DNA from 2 places in the Bacillus sp. FSL H8-0534 genome. Region 2 is predicted to be linked to the other one. Evidence: riboswitches for the same ligand, from Rfam matches in the RefSeq annotation. Region 2 holds a riboswitch; the other holds the start of a gene.

Region 1 (8,138 bases), 680 kb from region 2:
TGGGTATCAGAGAGGAATGTTGCAATCAAGGTATCGGTACCAAATTAATAAAATTTCTTGTTAATTGGGCTAAAAAGCAGAAAGGTTTAGAAAAAATTTGCTTAGGGATCGTTTCTGTTAATGATAGGGCTATTAAAGTATACAAACGTACTGGTTTTATAGAAGAAGGTAGACAACGGGAGCAAATTAAATATGAAGATGGTTCTTATGGAGAGGATACATTAATGGCTTATTATCTTCAATAGAGGGACTTTACCTAAGTGCATATGATGAGTTTATGGTGGTAAATCCTGAGTACCGTAATAAAAAAGGATAGACCAAGCGAATGTAATTTGCTTGGTCTATCCTTTTTTATAATGTGAAACATTTTATTTCTATATCAGATGGGAATTTTCTCATGCATTCACAGGTTCCTCTACAAAAGAAAGTGCATTTTCAAAATCGGTAATTAAATCATCTACATTTTCAAGGCCAACTGATAAACGGAGCAATGAATTAGAAATACCTCTTTCATCGCGTGCTTTTTGTGATAATGCTGCATGTGACATTTTTGCAGGATAGGAGAGGATGGATTCCACAGCTCCTAAACTTACTGCAAATACAGGAAGCTTGACTTGTGATAAAAATTTTCGCAAAGCATCTTCAGATTGTAACGTGAAAGATAAAACAGCACCGGCAGATTGTGCTTGTGAGTGCTGTATGTCATAGCCAAGGTGTGATTCTAATCCAGGGTAATACACATTCTGAATTTTCGAGTGTTTTTGTAAATAAAGAGCAATTTTATTCGCGTTTGTTGCTGAGTGTTCGAGACGTACGTGTAATGTTTTCAGACCGCGAAGAACGAGAGAGCAATCTTGTGGGCCTAATATAGCGCCAAATGCATTTTGCAGGAAGCCGAGTTTTTTAGCGAGTTCATCATCTTTTACAACTGCTAATCCAGCTGTAACATCACTATGACCGGCAATAAACTTTGTCGCACTATGGAGAACCACATCTGCTCCAAGTTCGAGTGGTTTTTGGAATAGTGGTGTTAAAAATGTGTTATCAACAAAAGTAAGAGCTCCGGTAGATTTCGCTAATTCGCAAACAGTACGAATGTCGGTTACTTTTAATAATGGATTGGATGGTGTTTCAATGTAAAAGACTTTTGTATTTGGTCTAATGTTTTGTTTTACTGCCTCTACATTTGTCATATCAACAAATGTATGTGAAACACCGTAACGAGACAGAACCTCTGTTACAATGCGATATGTTCCCCCGTATACATCTTCTGAAATGAGAACATGATCGCCTTGCGAGAGAAGGAGGAAGGCAGTAGAAATCGCTGCAATTCCAGATGCGAAGGCAAATCCTTTTGTTCCCCCTTCTAATAAAGCGATTATGTCTTCAAGTGCTTCACGTGTTGGATTCCCAGAGCGACTGTAGTCGTATTTTCCAAAGGTATCTACATCAAATTGATGAAATGTCGATGTATTATAAATGGGAACGTTAACAGCTCCTGTTTGTGAATCATGTTTATATTGGTTATGAAGTAAGAGTGTATCTAACGAATAACTCATATTCTTACACCTTCTTTTACATGTTTAATAGCTTGCTTTAAGTCTTGAATTAAATCATCCCCGTTTTCAATGCCAACGGAAAAACGGAGAAGACGATTACATACCCCGCGTGCTATACGCACTGCTTCTGGGATATCTGCATGTGTTTGTGTTGCTGGATATGTCATTAAACTTTCAACCCCGCCAAGACTTTCTGCAAATGTAATTAACGATAAAGATTGTAAGAAAGGATTTATCCATTTTTCATCGCGAAGACGAAATGAAATCATACCGCCCCTTCCTGGATAAAAAACATCGGTTACACCATTCTCCCCATTTAAATAAGAAACGATTTTTTTTGCGTTTTCTTCATGTTGTTTCATACGAAGAGCCAATGTTTTCATACCACGAATTAATAACCACGAATCAAATGGACTTAATACAGCACCAGAAGCGTTATGATAGTGGGCAAGTGCTTCGCAAAGTGTCTGACCTTTTGCAACGACAAGGCCGCTTAGTACATCGTTATGTCCACCTAAATACTTTGTTGCGCTGTGAAGGACAATATCTGCGCCTTCTGTTAATGGTTGTTGTATATAAGGAGTGTAGAAAGTATTATCGACAATTAGAAGTAGGCCGTGCCGTTTTGCGACAGTTGCGACAGCTGCAATATCAGTGACTTGCATTAATGGATTGGTCGGTGTTTCGATAAAAATAGCCTTTGTTTGAGAAGTGACAGCTTGTTCTATTTGTTTAATAGATTGTGTATCTACGTATCTACATCGAATATTCCACTTTTCCTCATGTTCCGAAAATAAGCGGTAGGTCCCTCCGTATAAATCTTCTGATACGATAAGTTCATCTCCAGAACGGAATAAGGAAAGAATAAGAAGAACAGCTGCCATTCCAGAACTACAGGCATAGCCTTGTTCACCTTCTTCTAAATCAGCAATTGCGCGTTCTAAAAGACCACGTGTTGGATTTCCTGTTCGTGAATAATCAAAGCCTGTTGACTTTCCAATTCCTTCATGACGATAAGCTGTTGAAAAGTAAACAGGGGGATTAACTGTTCCTGTTGTAGTTTCGCTTCGATTTCCGATTTGTGCTAGTTTTGTTTCGATTGTTGACATGTGAAATTCCTCCTTTATAAAAATAAAAAAAGCCTTCTAAGAAGAAGGCTTTCATGCGAATATAGTCTTCTTCTTATCTGTCAAATCTTTTCACAATTTGCTGGAATTAGCACCTTATTAACGAACGTGTTAATGGTTGCTGAGGTGTCATAGGGCCAGTCCCTCTACCTCTCTAGATAAGAATATTTTGTATGAAATTTTATTATGGTTTTAACTTTACAACAAAAGATAATTGAATTGCAACTTTATTTTAAACAATTTTCATTTTTCTGCTAATTCAATTGACTTTTAGTCTATCCCATGCTAAATTTATGAGAAAATTAACAAAGATTGTTAAAAGGTACACGTATTTCCTTTTAAAACATAGATGAATAATAAAGACAAACTCTTATTGAGAGCGGTGGAGGGAAAGGCCCTGTGAAACCCGGCAACCTTCAAACGAAATGTTTGAAACGGTGCTAATACCTGCAAAACAATTTGTTTTGCATGATAAGAGGAGGATTGATGATGTCCCCCTCTTCAAGATGAAGAGGGGGTTTTTATATTGATAGAAAAGAGGGAGACAAGTGAAAATTCTAGATTTAGTATCAAAAGGAATTGTTATCGGTGATGGCGCAATTGGTACGTTATTACATTCTCATGGTTTGCAAAGTAGTTTTGAAGAATTAAACTTATCTGATCCAGATCTTATTATATCTATTCATAAACAATATGTAGCTGCTGGGGCAGATATTATTCAAACAAATACATATGGTGCAAATGAAGCAAAATTACGCATGTATGGTTTGGAAAATCAGGTCACCCAAATTAATAAAGCAGCGGTTAAACTTGCAAAAGCAGCCGTAACAGATAAGAACGCCATTTTAGGGACCATCGGTGGGATGAAGCATATCGGGGCCGTTACAACGACTGATATGGAACGAGAGTTTATGCTACTTGAGCAAGCGGGAGCATTATTAGAAGAAAAGGTTGACGGATTATTATTAGAAACATTTTATGATGAGTTCGAATTGTTACATGCAGTGAAAGTATTGCGAAAACAAACAGATATTCCAATTATTGCACAGCTAGCGCTTCATGAAGCGGGCGCAACGCAAAATGGAAATGATGTAAATGGAATATTAACGCAGCTTTTAGATTACGGTGCAAATGTAGTCGGTTTAAACTGTCAGTTAGGACCGCTTCATATGACGGAAGCTTTTAAAATGATATCGATTCCTAAAAATGGTTATTTGTCGGCTTATCCAAATGCAGGCCTTCCAAACTATGTAGAAGGACGTTACGTATATGAAGGAAGCCCTGCTTATTTTGAAGAGATGACACCGAAATTTATTGAACAAGGTATTCGTTTGTTAGGGGGCTGTTGTGGTACAACGCCAGCACATATTGAAGGGATGAAGCGTGTAATTGCGAATGTAACGCCTGTTACAGAAAAACAAATTGTTCAAAGACAACAAGTAGTTCATATCCAAACAAAACGTGCTAGCACTCATGTTACCCTTGCAGAAAAAGCGAAGAAGCAAACAACGGTGGTTGTTGAACTAGATCCCCCAAAAACATTAGATACGCAGCGTTTTTTTGAAGGGGCAAGGGCATTGAAAAGAGCGGGAGCAGATGCCATTACGTTAGCAGATAATTCGTTAGCATCCCCGCGCATTTCAAACATGGCAATGGGGGCATTATTAACGAAGCATGATATTCCAGTACTGACGCATTTAACGTGCCGTGATCATAATGTCATTGGTTTGCAATCTCATTTACTAGGTTTATCGGCTTTAGGAATGGAAGAAGTGTTAGCTTTAACAGGTGATCCAGCGCGAGTGGGGGATTTTCCTGGAGCGACTTCTGTATATGATTTGTCTTCTATTGAATTAATTAAAATGATTAAAGAAATGAATGATGGTCGATCTATTTTAGGAAAATCCATTGGTCCAGCGACAAGGTTTTCTGTTGGAGGAGCTTTTAATCCGCACGTGAGACATTTAAAAGCAGCGGTGAAGCGAATGGAGAGGAAAATTGCAGCTGGTGCAGAGTATTTCTTAACACAGCCAATTTACGATGTAGCCTTAATTGAAGAAATATACGAGGCGACAAAACATTTAGAAAAACCAATTTTTATTGGAATTATGCCTTTAGTAAGTAAACGTAATGCTGATTTTCTTCATTTTGAGGTGCCAGGCATTACATTGCCTGAGGAAGTAAGACAGAGAATGGATGGGCATGAAACGCAGGAGTCTGCAATTGAAGAAGGAATTCGTATTTCTCAGGAATTAATTAATGCCGCAATGAAATACTTTAACGGTATTTATCTCATTACGCCGTTTTTGAAATATGAAATTACAGAAAATCTCGTTAAGTATGTGAAAGAAAAGCAAGACGTGAAAGAGGGAATCAACTGATGAGACCGATAGAAGAGAGATTACAACATGATATTTTAATATTAGATGGCGCGATGGGAACGATGATTCAGCAGGCAGATTTAACTGCAGAAGATTTTGGAGGTGAAGAATACGAAGGTTGTAATGAATACTTAGTAAAAACAAGGCCAGATGTTATTTTAGGTATCCATAAAGCTTACATTGAAGCGGGTGCGGATATTATCGAAACAAATACGTTTGGTGCTACGAATATCGTATTGCATGATTATGAGCTATCTCATTTAGATGAAGAGTTAAATGAAAGAGCGGCGTTTTTAGCAAAGCAAGCGGTAAAGGAGAGTGATAAAGAAGTATATGTAGCAGGTGCGATGGGGCCAACAACAAAAGCAATTAGTGTAACAGGCGGTGTAACGTTTGAAGAACTAATTGAAGCTTATACGAGACAAGCTCGGGGCTTATTACGAGGTGGCGTTGACGTATTGCTTGTAGAGACAAGCCAAGATATGCGTAACGTGAAAGCGGCGTATTTAGGGATTCAGGAAGCGTTTACGGAAGCAAATCATACGGTTCCGCTTATGATTTCAGGAACCATTGAACCGATGGGAACAACGTTAGCGGGGCAAACAATCGAGGCATTTTATTTATCAATTGAGCATATGAAACCATTATCTGTCGGATTAAACTGTGCTACAGGACCAGAATTTATGCGCGAACACATTCGTTCTCTTTCTGACTTATCAGAGTGTTATATTTCTTGTTATCCAAATGCTGGTCTTCCAGACGAGGATGGACATTATCATGAGTCACCGACTTCACTTGCAGAAAAGGTGAAACAATTTGCTAAAGAAGGGTGGATCAATATTATCGGTGGTTGTTGCGGTACAACGCCTGATCATATACGAGCGATAAAAGTTTCGCTTGAGTCCCTTGAACCACGTGAGAATCATGAACGAGAAGGTCACGGTATTAGTGGTTTAGAAGCGTTGCAATATGATGATTCTATGAGGCCATTATTTGTGGGAGAGAGAACAAATGTTATTGGATCAAGAAAATTTAAGCGATTAGTAGCTGAAGGGAATTTTGCAGAAGCTGCTGAAATTGCGAGGGCGCAAGTGAAGGAAAATGCCCATATTATTGATATTTGTATGGCGGATCCAGATCGTGATGAAGTAGAAGATATGGAGAACTTTTTGGCAGAAGTAACGAAAGTATTAAAAGTTCCGATTATGATAGATTCAACGGATGATAATGTTATGGCAAAAGCTCTCACGTATATACAAGGAAAAGGGGTTATTAACTCTATTAATTTAGAAAATGGAGAAGAGCGTTTTGAGAAAGTAACACCTCTTCTTCATAAATATGGTGCGGCAATTGTAGTAGGAACGATTGATGAAGAGGGCATGGCAGTTAGTGCAGAAAGAAAGTTAGAAATTGCAAAGAGAAGTTACGAGTTATTAACGAAGAAATATGGTATACGTCCATCCGATATTATTTTTGATGCACTCGTTTTCCCGGTAGGAACTGGTGATGAAGAATATATTGGTTCGGCAGCAGCGACGATAGAAGGGATTCGTCTTATTAAAGAATCACTGCCAGAATGTTTAACAATTTTAGGAGTAAGTAATATATCGTTTGGTTTACCGCCAGCTGGTCGCGAAGTGCTAAACTCGGTCTTTTTATATCATGCAACAAAGGCTGGGCTTGACTACGCAATTGTGAATACTGAAAAGCTAGAGCGCTATGCATCCATTCCAGAAGAGGAAAAGGAACTCGCAGATGCACTATTATTCGAAACAACGAAAGAAACACTAGAAGAATTTACGAACTTTTACCGGGTTGCTAAGAAAAAAGAAGCGGTCATACAAGAAACATTAACACTTGATGAAAGGTTAGCAAATTATATTGTAGAAGGAACGAAGCAGGGTTTACATGAAGATTTAAGTTTCGCACTAACAGAAGGAAGAAAGCCCCTTGATATTATTAACGGTCCGCTTATGATGGGGATGGACGAAGTAGGTCGTTTGTTTAATAACAATGAGCTTATCGTTGCTGAAGTATTGCAAAGTGCAGAAAGTATGAAAGCTGCTGTTGCGTATTTGGAGCCTTATATGGAATCTAGCGATAGTGCGAAAAAAGGAAAGGTATTATTAGCAACTGTAAAAGGTGATGTACATGATATTGGCAAAAACCTTGTAGAGATTATTTTATCAAATAACGGCTATGATATTCTTAATTTAGGAATTAATGTGCGCTCTGATCGCATTGTGCAAGAGGTAAAAGAAAAGAAACCAGACATTATCGGACTTTCTGGATTATTAGTAAAATCGGCGCAGCAAATGGTAGCAACTGCCGAAGATTTACAAGCGGCAAATATTGATATTCCCATTGTTGTAGGTGGTGCGGCATTGACAAGAAAGTTTACAGATAACCGTATTTCACCTTCCTATAATGGACTCGTATTATATGCAAGTGATGCGATGACAGGACTCGATCTTATCAATCAATTGCAAAAAGAAGAAGAACGAGAAAAAATGAAGCAGGATAAAAAAAATCGCCACATTCATGTCGTGAAACAAGAGGAGAAAAAAGTGGAGAAACCAGCCGTCATTGAACCGTTGCCGAAAGCAAAAGTTATGGTGCCGGACTCAACAAAAAGGGTTGTACTTCGTGATATTCCAGTTTCACATCTTGCACCATTTTTAAACAGGCAAATGCTAATTAGTCATCACCTTGGTTTAAAAGGAAATGTGAAAAAATTATTAAAAGAAGGTGATAAGAGAGCGCATGAGTTAAACAATTTAATTGATGAATTATTACAAGGAGGACAATCTTGGCTATGTCCAAAAGCTGTTTATCAATTTTTCCCTGCCCAAAGTGATGGACAAACTATTATTATTTATGATCCAGAAGATCGTACACGTGTGCTAGAGCGTTTTTCATTCCCAAGACAAGGGAAAGCTCCGTACCGTACATTAGGGGATTACTTACGTCCTGTCGGTGATGAAATGGATTATGTCGCCTTTTTATCTGTTACAGTGGGGCAAGGTGTGCGTGATATTGCGGAAGAATGGAAAGAGAAAGGGGATTATTTA
Region 2 (8,138 bases):
CTATAGGAAGTCTTCGTCTTACACGAAGACTTCTCTTTATCTTTTATCAAGACGCTTCGTGAGCAAGTCACCAAGCATTTGAATGATAAATACAATCACAAGTACAAGAATTGTTGCCATAAGCGTTACATCACTATTATTGCGCTGAAACCCTTCTAAATAAGCAAGTGTACCAAGTCCACCTGCTCCGACCACTCCAGCCATTGCTGTGTAACCGACAAGCGCAATAGCTGTTACCGTAATCCCGGAAACAAGCGCTGGCAAAGATTCTGGTATAAGTACTTTTAAAATAATTGTACTTGTCTTTGCTCCCATCGCCTTTGATGCTTCAATGACACCTTTATCAATTTCACGAAGTGCGATTTCGACCATTCTCGCATAGAACGGTGCTGCCCCAACAATTAATGCTGGTAATGCGGCACTTGCACCGAGAATCGTGTTTAGAAGAAGCTTCGTAAATGGAATAAGTAAAATGATTAAAATAATAAACGGGATCGAACGAAAAATATTTACAAACGCACCAATTACAATATTAACTGGCTTGTTTTCCCAGAGATTATCTTTTCCTGTCAGAAACAGTAGCAATCCCAAAATAAGACCTAAGACAAACGTTGCAAACGCGGCAACTGCCGTCATGTATAACGTTTCTCCCGTAGCCTCTAGCATTTTGTCCCAATCGACATTTTGAAACAAATTATCCATGTGCAATCACCTCCAGCTCGACTTGCTCTTGTTGAATCGTCGCAATTGCTTTTGCAACCACATCTTCAGCACCATTTAAGTGGACAATTAAACTTCCATACGCCCCGTTTGCCGTTTGTGCAATGTTCCCTTGCAGAATGCTTACTTCCACGCCATCTTGCTTCATAAGTTCCTGCAAGACAGGTCTTTCTACTACTTCACCAATAAATTGCAACTTTACAACCTTGCCTTCCGGATACTTCTCTGCTAAATGTTCAATTGCTTCATCCGCATCTTCAGAATCTGTTATTTGCTTAACAAAACGCTTTGTAATCTCCTGCTGTGGATTACGGAATACATCTAGTACAGGACCAGTCTCCACAATTTTTCCTTTTTCCATTACCGCAACACGATTACAAATTTTTTGAATCACATGCATTTCATGTGTAATCAGTACAATTGTTAATCCAAGACGTTTATTAATATCTAATAGTAAATCTAAAATTTGATCTGTGGTTTCTGGATCAAGTGCTGATGTCGCTTCATCACACAAGAGCACCTTTGGATTATTCGCTAATGCTCTTGCAATCCCAACGCGTTGCTTTTGCCCGCCGCTCAATTGAGATGGATACGCATCACCTCTACCTTCTAATCCAACAAGATGAATCAACTCATCCACACGCTTTCTTCGCTGCACTTTATCTACACCTGCAATTTCAAGTGGAAAAGCGATATTTTCACGTACAGTTCGTGACCACAGTAAGTTAAAATGCTGAAAAATCATTCCAATTTCTTGTCTTGCCTTTCGAAGTTCACTCCCTGTAATTGTGGAAATAACTCGATTAGCTATCGTAATCTGTCCGGAAGTTGGCTTCTCTAATTGATTAAACAATCGAATTAAAGAACTTTTCCCAGCACCACTATATCCGATAACACCAAATATCTCACCTTTCTCTATTTTTAAATTGGCGTTATCCACAGCAGTGACATCACCGCTTTTTGACTTATATATCTTCTTTACATTCTCTAATAGAATCATGGTGTATCACCCCTTTTTGATTTAAAAAGCGCAAGCGGCTTGCTCAGAACAAGAGGGCGTTGGAACCCCTGACATAGAGGCGCTTTTCACCTCGCAGGAAGGGGTGAAACGACCGAATGTTCTAGCCGCTGGAGCTAGATTTCTTAAAACGCATAAGCGGCTCTTTTTATTATTCGAACATCCTCCTCATTCAAACAACAAAAAAACCTTTCTGCCTCTAGAATGAGCAGAAAGGTTTATATGCGTATATCAACATTATCCCTTTCTCTCATCTCTCAAAGCATTTGCTTTGCAGGAATTGGCACCATTTCAACATAAAAGTTGACGGTTGCCGGGTTTCATAGGGCTCAGTCCCTCCACCTCTCTTGATAAGAGAAATCAGATTCAATTTTCGTCTGATTTGAAATTTATGAAATTGTCTATATTTTATGAATTGAATTGTATCAATATACACCCACTATGTCAACAGGAATTTTCACAAAAAACGAAACTTCGGAATATTAAGCACCTACCGGCATTGGTTTACATATATGAAACACTGATTCAAATAATAGCATCGTGCGATACGTTCCAGAATAGTGTACACGCCCATTATTAATTAAAGTTTGTAACCGAATATTCCCAGTAACTAATCGCTGTAGGTCTTCCTCCCCAAAACAAACAATTTGTTCTGTTCCCTCGGTTCCTTTCAAAATTTGTATATACTCTCTTGAGATTTGAAGTGAATAACACTCAGCTCCCAAACGGATATTAATTATTTTTTCTCCTTGCCGTAGAAGTGGCTCTAAATGATATTGGCTATTGGCATACGTTACAAATGATTGAAGCAACGAATATAATCCCATTCTAATCACATCCTTCATATCACTTTCTACTAAATACCATTCCATCTTCTTAAAGGGCAATCCTGTTACTTTCTCTCGACAAATAACGTATCACTTCTATCTTTCAGGCGTATTTCCCAAGAAATATGTCGAGGCGGCAAAAACATTGCCGCCTACTGTAATTCCGTATATAAATATTCAACTGAATGAAATGCATATATTTTCTTCATAAGTGTTCCCCGCTCAAATACGAGTAAACAAGGTACACTTTCTACCTCATATTCTCGCGCTAAGTGCGGAGCGTAATTTAAATCTAGCATTCCTATTTCCAAATTAGATATAGTAGCTTCTACAACTGTTAACATCTTCTTTGCTAATTGGCATGTTCCACACATCGGTGTATATACATATAACACTGTTTTTTCTTGGTCTGCTATTAAAGCTGTAGCTTCAGCACCTGTCCAGTCAATCACTTCTATCATTCCTTACCGTAAATATTCTGTATAAACGTCAATGTCAGCTCCCCATAATACGTTCGCTAAATGATTAGAAGGAGCAGTTGCCACTTCACGATACGAACGATCAATGTAAATATGCTCAGCTTGCGGAAATTCTTTACGAAATTGTTTTCTGAGCTTTTCACCTGCAGCATCAGCATCCACTAGCACATATACTTCTTTATCAAAAAACTGATCAATGAGTTCATCCATTTTCGACAAACCAATTGTACCATTTGTACAAACAATTTCCACTGGTTCGCGAATAATAGATTCAATCTTTCTTCTATCTGATTTTCCTTCGACAATAATGACTTTCTCTACATAGACCATATGTCATCACCCGATCACCATATACTATAAAACAACCTTACTTTAGTATATAGTATATTCGTTCTTTTCATGTTGTTTCCTGTTTATTTTTGTGAAACTGTTTAGCCCTGTTGGCTAAGGCTCTTTCGCACAGAAGGCGTTTTTTGTCTTCTTGTGCGGAAGGTTCTTAGACATGAAGGACTATGAGGCGGAGCTGGATAAAGAAAAGTGGAAGCGGCTCGCTCAGAACAGAAGGACGTTGGAATTCCTGACGTAAAGGCGCTTTTTTGCCTCGTAGGAAGAAGGGAAGCCACCGAGCATCCTTGCCGCTGGAGCTGGATTAAAAGAAAAGCGCAGGCGGCTCGCTCAGAATGTGGGGGGGATGAAGCTTCTAGCACAGAAGGTGTCCTTTTACGCAATGAAAAATAAAAAGGACAGCACATAGGCTGTCCTTTTTATCTCGACTAAAATTAGTCTTGGTTTGTCATTTCTGCGTATTGTTCTGCAGATAATAACTTCTCTACTTCACTTGCATCAGAAAGTTCAATCTTAACCATCCATGCACCTTCGTACGGAGATTCGTTAACAAGTTCTGGTTGGTCGCTTAATTCTTCGTTTACTGCCACAACTTTACCACTTACAGGTGCGTATAATTCAGAAACTGTTTTAACAGATTCTACGCTTCCGAATGGCTCGTCAGCTTCAATTGTTGCACCTACTTCAGGAAGTTCAACGAATACGATATCGCCTAACTCACTTTGTGCAAAATGAGTAATACCGATAACAACTTCGTTGCCTTCAGTTTTTACCCATTCGTGTTCTTCAGAGTAACGTAAATGATTTGGAATGCTCATGACTGTACCTCCAGTGAATGTATTAATTATGTAAAAATACCTTATTGGTACTTTTTCCACACACTTTCAAACTGCTCTTCGTTAAAACCAAGTGTTACATTCGTGCCATCTGTTACGATTGGACGTTTAATCAACATGCCATCAGATGCTAATAGCTCAAACATTTCGTCCTCACTTGCATCTTTTAACTTATCTTTTAAGCCAAGTTCACGGTAACGCATTCCACTTGTATTAAAGAATTTTTTTAATGGCAATTCACTTTTCGCATGTAAATTACGCAAATCTTCTTTTGATGGTGGATTTTCAACAATATGAATCATTTCATATGCTACATCGTTTGCCTCAAACCATTTTTTTGCTTTTTGACATGTTCCACACTTTGGATATGAATAAAATGTTACTGCCATAAATTCACCTACTTTTTACTAACCTTTACCTTTATCATATAGAAAACGTTTTATTATTTCAAACGATTCTTCTCCAAACTTTAACTTATTTCGCGACAATTTTCTTTTATCCTGCAAATTTTCCTTATTTTCCGCCATTTAAAGAAAAATAATATATAAAAAAATAAATATAAAAATTTCCCCTCTTCATTCATTATGTATCATTTAGACCGAACATACATCTTAAACAAACGTTTATTTAAATAACTAAAAAATAAAAAGCCCCTAGTCCGGAGCTTCTCAATGCCTGCTCAAATAATCTGCAATCGTTTGAAATACGTATATATACATATTATGAATACTTTGCTCCGAAATCGTATCATTGTATAAACCAGTGCCCCAATACTGCCCTTCACTACTTCCTAGATTTACAAATCCTTGTGTATACATCATTGCTTTATCTGTTGGTGCATTGTTATAATCCAAATCTTTTTCTATAAAAATCAAATATGGCTTATCCTTTAAACCGATAAAAAACACTGGCTTTTTTAATCCTAAAAATAGCTCTGTATATTTTTCTTCTGATGCTTCTTGAAAATATTCTTTCATAACGAGAAATCCGTCGACTTTCTCTGATTTCTCTTTTATCTGATCTAAATTCACCTTCACAAACTTTATGTTTCTAAATGTATCCTTTGGCGCCTCACCGATAACTCCAATTACAAGCGCTCTCCCGCTATACTCTAAAGCAGATGGCACATCCTTATTCTTTGCACATCCAGCTCCCACGAGACATAACAATATAAGAACCAACAAAACAAGCAAACGTTTCATATCTCATCCTCCCATTAAAAGTCAAGTGACAAAAATGTAAGGTTAATACAAAAAAATGTAAGTGAAATCGATAGCCCATTTTGATTTTCTATATTATAATCAACTGGATTTACTTACATTACTAAACACTAGGAGATAGTCATGAAAAAATATAAACTTTCATCTTTTCTTCCATTAAGTTATATACTTCTACTCGTACTCGTAAGTCCCCTTTACGATGTACTGAATAAATCTGGTGTTCATGCTGTTGATGTTACAACAGTAGTTGATGATTGGATTCCATTTGTGAAGGCATTTATTATTCCGTATTTAATTTGGTTCCCATACTTATACGGCGCACTCATTTATTATTGCTTTAAAGATCGAAAACAATATTATGTAACATTAAGCAGCGTTATCCTAGGAAAGCTTACGTGCTTTTCGATTTACTACTTTTGGCAAACAACCGTACCACGTCCAACAGTAGTAGGGACAGATGTATTTTCTGACTTAGTTCGCTATATATATAGTATTGATCAACCTGTAAACTGTTTTCCTAGCATCCACGTTCTCACAACATTTGTGATTATGTTAGCGGCTTATAAGCGAAGAGAACAGCACAGATGGGAATATTACATTCTTACTTTCTTTGGCTCACTTATTATTTTATCGACGTTATTTACAAAGCAACATGCCTTCTTAGATGCCGTTTCCGGTATGGCAGTTGCAAGCACGCTATACTTCGGTGTGCAGCTTTTACTAGTAAACCGAAAAGACACAATTACAATTCCTGCGAGACAAACCTATAAAATGTAAACAAAAAAGCAGACTATGGCTTCTTCAGTCTGCTTTTATCTATATAAAGGAGATTTTCAATTGTAACTTAAGATTGCGGCACAGTCATATCGCCAGAATGAATACGGCCGGCTTTTTTTAACGCGCTGTAAAGTATATAAGAAACAGCTACTGGGATTACGATATAAGTGATGACCATTGCTGGTACAACACCGAATCCTTGGCTGGAAATTAAGTTAATTGGTGCAATAAGAGAGCTTAATCCAAGACCTGCAATTTCTTTACCTGCTTCCAGGTGGAAAATCAGTGCAGAAACAGGACCCACAATGGCGCTAGCAACGACAGTTGGGACGAGAATCATTGGATTTTTAGTAATGTTTGGCAACTGTACTTTCGGAGTACAAAGTGCTTGTGCTAAAATACCACCTAAATTGTTTTCTTTTGCGGAGATAACAGCGAATCCGATAAATTGAGCGACACATCCTGCAAGTGCTGCGCCGCCTGCAACACCGTCTAGGCTAAGTGCAATTGCTAGAGCTGCTGATGAAGCTGGAGAGATAAGTAATAGCCCCCAAACAACCGCAAGCACGATCGAAGCAATAAATGGACTACCAGCTGAGCTGTCTTTAATAAATGCGCCAACTGTATTTAATACAGGACTAATATTTTGAGATAACCAAATACCAACTATACCAGACCCTAATATTGCTGCAAATGGAACGAGCATCATATCTAAAGCAGTTTTTCCGCTTAATCTTTTACCGATATAAACCGCTAGAGTTGCTGTTAATAACGCACCAATTGGTTCACCAGTTTTAATAATTAAGCCGGCTTCAGTCATCGAAATCGACCCTGCTCCAATCGCTCCGGCAACCATCGCTGAGAAAATGACAAGTCCGTTTGCCCCAAGCATGAAAGCAATCCCTGCTCCAATTGCTGGTGCCATCAGTGATTTCGCAACAACTCCAATTGTAATTAACATCGGAATATCAACAATTCTTCCTATATTTTCGATAAGTAAACCAATTCCAAGGGATACGAAAATACCTTGTGCAATTCCGGCAGAACCTTTAAATACACGAGACATTATATATTCCTTCATCTATTTCACCTTCTCCTAGTTTAGTAACCAGTTGTTTTCATATAGTCACGTAAAACATCATTTGATTGTGCAAATCGGTCTTCTTCAGCTTCTGTTAAGTTTAGTTCTACAACTTCTTTTACACCATCTCTTGTAATAATTGCTGGTACACCTGTACAAATATTATATTCGCCATATTCACCATCTAAAATTGCTGAAACAGCAATCACGCGGTGATCATCATTAAAGATAGAACTTGCAATATAAGCGAGTGAGTTACCAATTCCATAATAAGTAGTACCCTTACGTTTATAAATTTCCCAACCAGCTTTAGCAGTTTTCTCAACAATTTCATCTAAATCGATTTCACCGAAACGTTCTTTTTGCTCTTCTAAAATTTGCAAAATTGGTTTTCCACCAACTGTTACGTGAGACCAAGCAACCATTTGTGAATCACCATGCTCACCTAATGAGTAACCATGAATGCTACGAGGGTCTACTTCAAGCATTTCAGATAAAATTGTTCTTAAGCGTGAAGAGTCTAATGATGTACCTGTACCAAGCACACGATTTCTTGGTAAACCAGATAATTTCCAAACTTGATAAGTAATAATATCAACTGGATTCGATGCAATTAAGAAGATACCGTCAAATCCGCTTTCCATTACACCTGCTACAACACTTTCCATAACTTTCGCGCTTGCTCCTAAAGTATCCAAACGACTTTGTCCTGGTTTTGGAGCTGGACCCGCTGTAATAATAACAATGTCCATATCTTTGCAGTCCTCATAATCGCCTGCATACACTTTTGTTCTTGTATTTGTAAAGTTAATGCAGTGTGATAAATCCATCGCTT

Evidence for each region. A riboswitch is a leader RNA that binds a small molecule or an ion and turns the genes downstream of it on or off. The one in region 2 is predicted to bind S-adenosylmethionine.
Region 1: another riboswitch for S-adenosylmethionine. It lies ahead of MHH71_RS22230 (bifunctional homocysteine S-methyltransferase/methylenetetrahydrofolate reductase); the one in region 2 lies ahead of MHH71_RS18615 (methionine ABC transporter ATP-binding protein).

Annotation. Positions count from the first base shown of each region.
Region 1 is NZ_JBBOUC010000001.1:4,370,338-4,378,475, forward strand. Features, by position in the region: gene MHH71_RS22215 (GNAT family N-acetyltransferase) at 1-245, shown strand, start outside; gene metC (cystathionine beta-lyase) at 396-1,559, opposite strand; gene MHH71_RS22225 (methionine biosynthesis PLP-dependent protein) at 1,556-2,668, opposite strand; SAM riboswitch class I at 2,739-2,851, opposite strand; SAM riboswitch class I at 3,054-3,164, shown strand; gene MHH71_RS22230 (bifunctional homocysteine S-methyltransferase/methylenetetrahydrofolate reductase) at 3,235-5,067, shown strand; gene metH (methionine synthase) at 5,067-8,138, shown strand, end outside.
Region 2 is NZ_JBBOUC010000001.1:3,695,077-3,703,214, reverse strand. Features, by position in the region: gene MHH71_RS18620 (methionine ABC transporter permease) at 37-702, opposite strand; gene MHH71_RS18615 (methionine ABC transporter ATP-binding protein) at 695-1,720, opposite strand; SAM riboswitch class I at 1,986-2,095, opposite strand; gene MHH71_RS18610 (hypothetical protein) at 2,221-2,565, opposite strand; gene MHH71_RS18605 (thioredoxin family protein) at 2,718-3,026, opposite strand; gene MHH71_RS18600 (toprim domain-containing protein) at 3,030-3,374, opposite strand; gene gcvH (glycine cleavage system protein GcvH) at 3,824-4,207, opposite strand; gene MHH71_RS18590 (arsenate reductase family protein) at 4,249-4,614, opposite strand; gene MHH71_RS18585 (hypothetical protein) at 4,894-5,427, opposite strand; gene MHH71_RS18580 (phosphatase PAP2 family protein) at 5,569-6,222, shown strand; gene MHH71_RS18575 (PTS transporter subunit IIC) at 6,290-7,303, opposite strand; gene MHH71_RS18570 (L-lactate dehydrogenase) at 7,324-8,138, opposite strand, start outside.